DNA from 2 places in the Cupriavidus sp. CuC1 genome. Region 1 is predicted to be linked to the other one. Evidence: riboswitches for the same ligand, from Rfam matches in the RefSeq annotation. Region 1 holds a riboswitch; the other holds the start of a gene.
The links. A riboswitch is a leader RNA that binds a small molecule or an ion and turns the genes downstream of it on or off. The one in region 1 is predicted to bind cobalamin.

Region 1 (4,207 bases):
CGATCACGCCGATGATGTCGTTGATCTTGCGCGAGCTGGCGGTGATGCCGCGCATCTTGTCCACCACCTGGCTGACCACGCTGCCGCCCTGCTGCGCGATCTGCGAGGCGTCGGCCACGTATTGGCTGGCCTCCTTGGCGTTGTCGGCGTTCTGGCGCACGGTCGCGGTGATCTGCTCCATGCTGGCGGCGGTCTGCTGCAGCGAGGCCGCCTGCTGCTCGGTGCGGCTCGACAGGTCGGTATTGCCCGAGGCAATCTCCTGCGCCGCCGAGGTGATGGAATCGGCCGACTGCTGGATGCCCGCCACCGTGCCGGCGAGCTGGTCGCGCATATGGCCGATGGCGTACATCAGGCTGGAGCGGTCATCCGGGTGGGTTTCAACGCACGCGGTGAGGTCACCGCCGGCCATGCGCAGGGCAAGCGCCGCAGCGGTAGCGGGTTCGCCGCCCACCGAGCTCTGGATGCTGCGGATCAGCAGCGTGGCCACCGCGGAGATCACGATGCCCAGCAGCACCAGCAGGCCGAGCGATTGATACAGCGAGGAGCGGAACTGTGCCTCCACGTCATCCATGTACGTGCCTGCGACCAGGTCCCAGCCCCACGGCTTGAAGCGCGCCACGTAGCCGATCTTGGGGCTCGGCTGGTCGCTGCCCGGCTTGGGCCACCAGTAGTCCAGGTGGCCGGCGCCTTCGGCCGACGCGCCGCGGGCCGCGATATCGACGTACAAGGCGTTGCCCTTGGCATCCTTGAAGTCGCGCATGTTCTTGCCATTGAGCTTGGCGTTGATGGGATGCATCAACAGCACGGAATCCGCACCAACGATGGTGATGTAGCCATCCTTGCCATAACGCTGCGCGGCAACGCGGGCGGTGGCCTGGGCCTTGGCATCGGCCTCGGACATCTTGCCCTGGCGCGCCTGCTCGGCGTAGTCGCTCACCAGGGAGAGCGACATGTCGACGATGTTCGCCAGTTCGCCGCGGCGATCGGCCATTTGCAGCTGGCGGGTCTGAAAGGCGTGCATCACGGTCAGCAACAGCAAGCCGCGCCAGGCCAGCACAAGGGGGATCCACAGCTTCTTTCGCAGGGTCAGACGATTCATGGCATTCGCTCTTCGGGGCAATGGCCGGTCATGCGGGAGGCATGCGGCATCTCCGGATATCGGAGCCTGATTCGTCTTCTTTAGGGACAGCTGCGGCAGGACGGCACGAAAAAGCCAAGAAGCGCGAAAAATGCCGCACAAAGCACCAAGATGGCGACAGGCTGCGCCGGACCGGAACGCTCGCGCACCCGCACGGTGCAAAAATACATCTGCCATCAGGCGCCGAAAGCCGCTGAAAAACGGCTACCATGCGCCTCGCATTCCACTCGTAATTGCAATTGACTTGCAATTGGACTGCCAAGGGTTCGAAGGTGCCCCCGGCTCGCAGCGCGCGGCGGGGGTTAAACGGGAAACAGGTGCGCCGCCGGCCATGCCGCGGCTAATCCTGTGCTGCCCCCGCAACGGTCAGCAGGTAAAAAGGTGTCACGCCGCGCCAACAGGCCGCGGCAGCCACTGCGCATCAACGCGTGGGAAGGCGGCACCCCGGACGCGCCCCAGCGGCAGGCGTCCCCCTGCGAGCCCGGATACCGGCCTTCGACCAATCACCGGGGCTGCGGACGGGCGGCCAGGCGTGAGACGGCCAGCCACGCGCCCGGCCGTCACTGCGCGATCGTCCGTGGCTTGTTCGTTTATTGCCGCCGGGCGGGGTCGCCCACGGCCAACGATGGAAAGTCCATGTCCGCGCGTCCTCGCCTTGCCCGCCCCGCCTCGGTCGCGGCCCTCAAGCCACTCAAGCATCGTCGCGCCCCCAAGCCGCGCAAGCTCGCGCACCATTGCGCGCTCGCGCTGTCGCTGGGTGCCTTTGCCGGCTTAGGCGCGGATGTCGCCTGGGCAGCGGACGATGTGCAACCGTCCGAGCGAGCACGATCGCAGCCTTCCCGCGCGGACGGCACCGTGCTGCCGCCGGTGGTAGTCAGCAGCGCCTCGCAGCCATCGGGGCTGGCGCTGTCGGAGCCCGCCAGCACCGGCAGCCGCCTTGGCCTGACCCCACTGGAAACACCGGCCAGCGTGGAAGTCCTGTCCCGCGATACCATCCGCGAACGCGGCGATTTGTCAGTGCGCGAGGCCGTTACGCGCGCCACCGGCATCACCTCCAATGGCGCGCCCGGCAATGGCGGGACGGCGCTCGCGGCACGGGGCTTCGCAGGACAAGGCTCGGTGATGCAGCTGTACGACGGCACGCGGCTCTACGTGGCCTCCGGCACCGTCACCTTCCCCTTCGATACCTGGTCGGTGGACCGCATCGAAGTGCTGCGCGGCGCGGCCTCGGTGATAGTTGGCGAGGGCGCGATTGGCGGCGTGGTCAACGTCATCCCAAAGAAGCCAATGCGCGCACCGATCGCCAACGAGCTGCAGCTCACCGGCGGCACCCAGAAAACGGCGCGCGCCGCCTTCGACAGCGGCGGCGCGGTCAACGAAAACCTCTCCTACCGCTTCAACGCCAACTACGGCCGCTCCGGCGGCTGGGTGGACCGGGGAGACTCCCGCAGCCTGGCGGTGTCGGCCGCGGTGCGGCTGGACGTATCGCCCGAGTTCAGCCTGACGCTGTCCTATGACGACGCCGACCAGCACCCGATGCAATACCTGGGCACGCCGCTGGTCAACGGCAGCCTGGACCCCGCCCTGCGCAAGAAGAACTACAACGTGGGCGATGCCGAGATTACCTACCGCGACCGCTGGACCCGGCTCGCGGCGCAGTGGCAACCCAACGAGCGCGTCACGGTGCGGAACCAGTTCTATTACCTCACCAGCCAGCGCCACTGGCGCGACGCCGAGTCCTATACCTTCCTGCCCGCGACCGGCCAGGTGCGCCGCACCGACTACCTGGAGATCCTGCATGACCAGGAACAGGTGGGCGACCGCGCCGACCTGAAGCTCGATGGCCAGCTGTTCGGCATGGCCAATACGGCCATGGTGGGCTTTGACGTCAACCGCATCCACTACACCAACAGCAGCAACTCGCCCTATGGCGGCGCGTCCACCGTCAATGCCTACCAGTTCGACCCGGGCCAGTTCTTCAGCCCGCCGGGCATCGTCACGTCGCCGCGCTTTCGCACCCACACCACGCAAGCCGCGCTGTTTGGCGAGGACCGCCTCAAGCTGACCCGGCAATGGTCGGTGATCGGCGGCGTGCGGCTGGACCATGCCCAGCTGGAACGCGGCAACCTGGTCACGGGCGACGACTGGACGCGCAGCTTCAACAATGTCACGTGGCGCGCGGGCACGGTCTACGAATTCACGCCCGCGCTGTCGGTGTACGCGCAGTACGCCACCGCCACCGATCCGCTCGGCGCGTTGATCTCCACCTCGGACGCGCAGAAGGATTTCAAGCTGGCTACCGGCAGGCAGATCGAAGCCGGCGTCAAGCAATCGTTCTGGAACCAGCGCGGCGAATGGACCTTTGCCGCCTACCAGATCGCCAAGAAGAACCTGCTCACCCGCGACGCCAACAACCCCGCGCTGTCGGTGCAGGTGGGCGAGCAATCCTCGCGCGGGCTCGAAGGCTCGGTCAGCGTGGAACTGATGCGCGGACTGCGGGTGGACGCCAACGCAGCCGTGCTGCGCGCCCGCTACGACGACTTCGCGGAAAGCACGAACGGCGCGCTGGTCTCGCGCAACGGCAATGTACCCACCAGCGTGCCGCAGCAGGCGGCCAACCTGTGGCTGACGTGGGCCTTCGCGCCGCAGTGGCAGTTGGGCAGTGGCCTGCGCTACGTGGGCAAGCGCTACACCAACAATGCCAATACCACGACCATGCCGTCGTACACGGTGGTGGATGCCTCGCTGCCATGGCGCGTATCGCGCAAGACGGCGCTGACGCTGCGCGTCTACAACCTGTTCAACCGCGACTATGCCGAGTCCTCCGGCAACAGCGGCAACCAGTGGCTGCTGGGCCGGCCGCGCGCGGCCGAGCTGTCGGCCAACTTCTACTTCTAAGCCGGCCATGGCAAGCACGCCTTCATGCTGGCGGGACGCCTGCTGCCTTGACGACACCGCCGCGACCTGCGACCTGGGCCTGCATCGACCCGGACACCGGCAACCTGCTGGGCCGCCGCCGCCGTGCCTACCGCTGGCTGTTCAATGCCGCGCACAGCTGGGACTTTGGCT
Region 2 (4,207 bases), on a different contig from region 1:
GCACCGCGCCGACGCGCACGCCCAGCGCCTGCGCCACGGTCTCGCCCATCAGCATGGCATTGAGCGAGCGCGCCATCGGCATGGCCAGCAGCACGGCCAGCGCCAGCGCGCCCAGCGCCAGGCCGTAGCTGGCGGTGCCGCCCAGGTCGCCGGTCAGCCAGAACAACATGCCGCGCAAGCGGGCCTCGGGCGCCACGCTCAGGATCAGGGTGATCAACGCGCCCCAGCCCGCGGCCAGGATCACGCCGGTAAGAAGCAGGCGCGAGCCGGCCTCATGATGGCCGCCCTGCACCTGCGGATGCAGCAGGTCGCGCCGCGCCAGCGTGGCCACCAGCACCATCGAGAACAGCGCGCCGCCGGCCGCGCCGGCCTGCACCGTCCACAGCGGCCACATCATCAGCATGGCGGTGAGCGCGCCGGTGGCCGCGCCACCCGACACGCCAAGCACATAGGGCTCGGCCAGCGGGTTGCGCAGCAGCACCTGCATCAGCGCGCCGGTCAGGGCCAGCAGGCCGCCGCAGGCGAACGCGGCCGCCGCGCGGGGCAGCCGCAGCTCGCGCACGATGGCGCCAGCGGTATCGTCGGCGCCGCCGGACAGCGCCCGCCAGACCTGCGCGCCCGACAGCGACACACTGCCCACCGCCAGCGACAGCAGGAACACCGCCACGCCGGCGGCGGCAAGCATCAGCCAGACGGCTAGCGCGCGGCGCATGTCAGGCAGCCACCATCATTTCTGACGCCAGCCCAGCGTGACAAAGCCGGCGCGTCCTTGCGTGTTGTAGGGATAGGCGAGCTGGTAGTTCTTGTCGAACAGGTTTTCCACACGGGCGGCAACGAACCATTGCTTGTCGATGTTATAGCGGGCATTGAGGTTGACGATACCGTATCCGCCCAGCGTGCGCGAGCCGCTGTCCATGCGCGTCGAGGAAATGATCCACTCGCCGCCCAGGCGGAAGTCGCCAAACTGGCGGCCCACGTCGAATGCGGCATGGCGGCGCGCGCGGCGCAGCAGCTGCGTATTGCTCTGCTCGTCCACCGGGTTCTGGAAGGTGATGCTGGCGCCCACGTCGGTGCCCATCAGCTTGGCGCGCCACGAGGCTTCGATGCCCTGCACCTTGGCCTTGTTGACATTCTGCGCCAGGAACAAGCCATTGGGCTGCAGCGCCGAGGTGATCAGGTTGTCGTAGCGGGTCTGGAACGCGGTCACGCGCAGCAGCCCGGCGGCGTCGGTGTTGTACTGCGCGCCCAGCTCGAACGACTTGGCGCGCTCGGGCTGGATGCCGGGCTGGCCAAAGCCCGGGAAGTACAGTTCGTTGAACGTCGGCGCGCGGAACGCATTGCTGGCGTTGGCGATCAGCTTCAGCGCGTTGGTCACGTTATAGCCGTAGCCGGCGAAGTAGCTGGCCTTGTTGCCGAAGTCCGAGTAGTGGTCGTTGCGGACATTGAGCTGCAGCTGGTGCTTGCCGAGGCGGCCGTCGTAGCCGCCAAACACCGAGGTGATATTGCGCGTGGGCGCCGTGTAGGAGCTCGAGTCAAGCTCCTGCTGCGCGTGCTCGGCGCCGAACAACACGGTATGCGAGGGAGCCAGCGCGTACTCGTTCTGCCAGGTGTACTGGCGGTTGCGCGTGTTGAAACGGCTATTGAACACGCCGTTCAAGGTGTTCTCGCTGCGGTCCTCGCTCTGGGCCACCTTGAAATGCGTGGTCCAGTCCCGCGTAATCTTGCCGTTAACAAAGGCGGAAACCGTGTACAGCTCGCTGTTCATCCACCAGACATCGGTGGGCTTGCCGGCCGTGCTGTCGTAGGAGAGCTTGCTCTTGGAGTAGTAGGCAGTGACGCCGGCGTCCCAGTCGCTGGTGAAGCGATGCTTGACCTGGCCCGATACGCTCTTGTTCTCGTAGGGGTTGTCGTTGGGGTTGGCCTTGGGCTGCTGCTTGGTGTTGACGGCCGAGAAGCCGTCGGTCTTGATGGCCGAGCCGGTGATATTGAATGACGTATCGCCGATCTGGCCGCCGTAGCCCACCGTGCCCTGGCGCGTATTGTTGCTGCCGTACTCGATCTGCGCGTTGGCCGCCGGAGCCTGGCCCGCGCCGCTCTTGGTGAAGATCTGCACCACGCCGCCGATGGCATCCGAGCCGTACAGCGCGGAGACGTTGCCGCGCACGATTTCGATATGGTCGATCTGGTCGGGCAGGATGTTCGACAACTGGGCCGTGCCGCTGCTGACCGACGAAACCCGCACGCCGTCGATCAGGATCAACGTCTGGTTGCCGTTGGCCCCGCGCATGAACAGGGTGGTATTGGCGCCCAGGCCGCCATTGGCGGCAAACTCCACGCCGGCTTGCGTGCGCAGGAGCGAGCGCAGGTCGATGGCCTGCGAGTTGACGATGTCCTGCTGGGTCACCACCGTCGTGTGCGGCAGTGCCTCGGTCAGCGGCTGGGCAGTGCGGTTGGCGCTGACCACCACCGGCGCGAGCTGCGCGTCGGCGGCCGGCTGTACGGCGGAAGCTTCGCTGGCCTGGGCCATCGCGGCGCCGGGAGCGCACACGGCGAGCAAAGCGATCAGGGTCGCGGGCAGTGGCCGGGAATGGATAGCGGGGGCGGTCTGGCGCGCCGGCGATGCCGGACGGCTCGACTTGTAAGACGATGAGCGCATGATGCGGATTGTGGGAGAGAGCTGCCTGGTCCGTTCCCCCGCGGACCGTCTGGCGACGAAGCGCGCCGCTGGCTTGCGCGGCAAGAAGCAGCGGGAGGGCGGCGCACTCTCGTTCAGGCCGGTATCCGGGCTGGCGACACCAGTCCGACCGCCTTCCCGAACCTTGCGGTTCAGTGGCTGAGTGGTCGGCCTTGCGATCTTGCGATCGCGGTCGCTTACCGTTGCGGGGGCAGCACAGGTTGGCACGGCCCTGCCCTGGCGGCGACGGCTGGCTCCCTGTTTCCCGTTGAACTGCAACCCTGTAGTGAATAGGATTACGAGCACCTGGAACGTGCGCGAGTGTAGGCAGTTTCAAGCCCAGCGTCAATGGCGCGGAAAAAACGCAGGAAAGCGCCTGAAAACAGGCATAAAGCCGCCGCCACGGATGCCGTTAAGCGACGATGCATGCAACTTCGGCGCGCAGGCCCGGTCACACACGTCTGCGTTCGCCGTCCGCACGATAGCGCTTGGGCTAAAATCCCAAAACCCGAGACCCTAGATATGACAGGCTCTATGCTCACCGAACTCGAACAACTCGCCGCCAAGATCGGGCGTGTGCTGCACCATGCCGATACCCTGGCGGCGGAGAACCAGCGCCTGCGGGAGGAGATCGAACGCCTGCAGGCCGAGGCCAGCCAGCTGCGCGGCGACCGCGAAGCCATGGCCGCCGACCGCGAGCTGCTCAATATCAAGATCGAGGAAGCGCAGCTGCGCATCCAGTCGATCCTGGACAAGCTGCCCACCGCCAGCGACGCCCGCCAGCTCGACCTGCTGGGCGAAGGCGAGGCCGCCAGCCGCGCCGAACAAAAGGCACCTGGAGAAAACGCATGAGCAATAAGCAAGTCGAAGTGAACATTGCCGGCCAGTCCTACCGGTTCGCCATTGCCCCCGACAACGAGGCCGCGCTGCTGGAAGCCGTGGCACTGGTAGACGACCAGATGACCCGGCTCAAGGGCGGGGTATCCGCCAAGGGCTTGGAACGCGTTGCCGTGATGGCCGCCATCAGCATCGCCTCGGACCTGCTCTCGCTCAAGCGCAAGCAGCAGGAGGACGGCGCGATTCCCGTTGATGCCGTGCGTGCACGCATTCGCGAGCTGAACGAACGCGCGGACGAAGCCCTGCGCCAGTACGCGCATGTGGGCACCAATTCGCCCGTACCGCGCAGCTGAACGCTTAGCCTCTCGCCGGTGGTGTACCGCACGGCACAGGCGCGCAGCGCCATGGTGGCGATATCGGCTCGATGTGCCCCACATGCCGCGCGCGTCAGCAAAATGTAACGATACGCAAAGACGGGCTTGGTATGGAAAGCCTCGCGGTGTATAGTGGAGCCAAGCCGCACCAAGCCACATAGTTGCGGTACCTTAGGTCGGGTTATCGCGCCTGACCGCCGTTTTCATCCCATCCAAGTTAGAAACGGCAAACGTCTGACAGCCTTGCCAAAGCAGCATGTTTGGCAGTGCAAAAAGAGTCAGACGTTTGACAGTTTCCCTGCCTGGTTCGTCAGGATCATAT

Region 2: it holds a riboswitch for cobalamin, as region 1 does, so the genes downstream of both, ACGLHR_RS36520 (TonB-dependent receptor plug domain-containing protein) here and ACGLHR_RS03245 (TonB-dependent receptor) in region 1, are expected to answer to the same signal.

Annotation. Positions count from the first base shown of each region.
Region 1 is NZ_JBIUHC010000005.1:46,722-50,928, reverse strand. It holds gene ACGLHR_RS03250 (methyl-accepting chemotaxis protein) at 1-1,099, opposite strand, end outside; cobalamin riboswitch at 1,392-1,650, shown strand; gene ACGLHR_RS03245 (TonB-dependent receptor) at 1,775-4,036, shown strand; gene ACGLHR_RS03240 (hypothetical protein) at 4,084-4,207, shown strand, end outside.
Region 2 is NZ_JBIUHC010000118.1:20,833-25,039, reverse strand. It holds gene ACGLHR_RS36525 (FecCD family ABC transporter permease) at 1-712, opposite strand, end outside; gene ACGLHR_RS36520 (TonB-dependent receptor plug domain-containing protein) at 728-2,656, opposite strand; cobalamin riboswitch at 2,755-2,999, opposite strand; gene ACGLHR_RS36515 (hypothetical protein) at 3,209-3,526, shown strand; gene ACGLHR_RS36510 (cell division protein ZapA) at 3,523-3,864, shown strand; RNA gene ssrS (6S RNA) at 4,178-4,207, shown strand, end outside.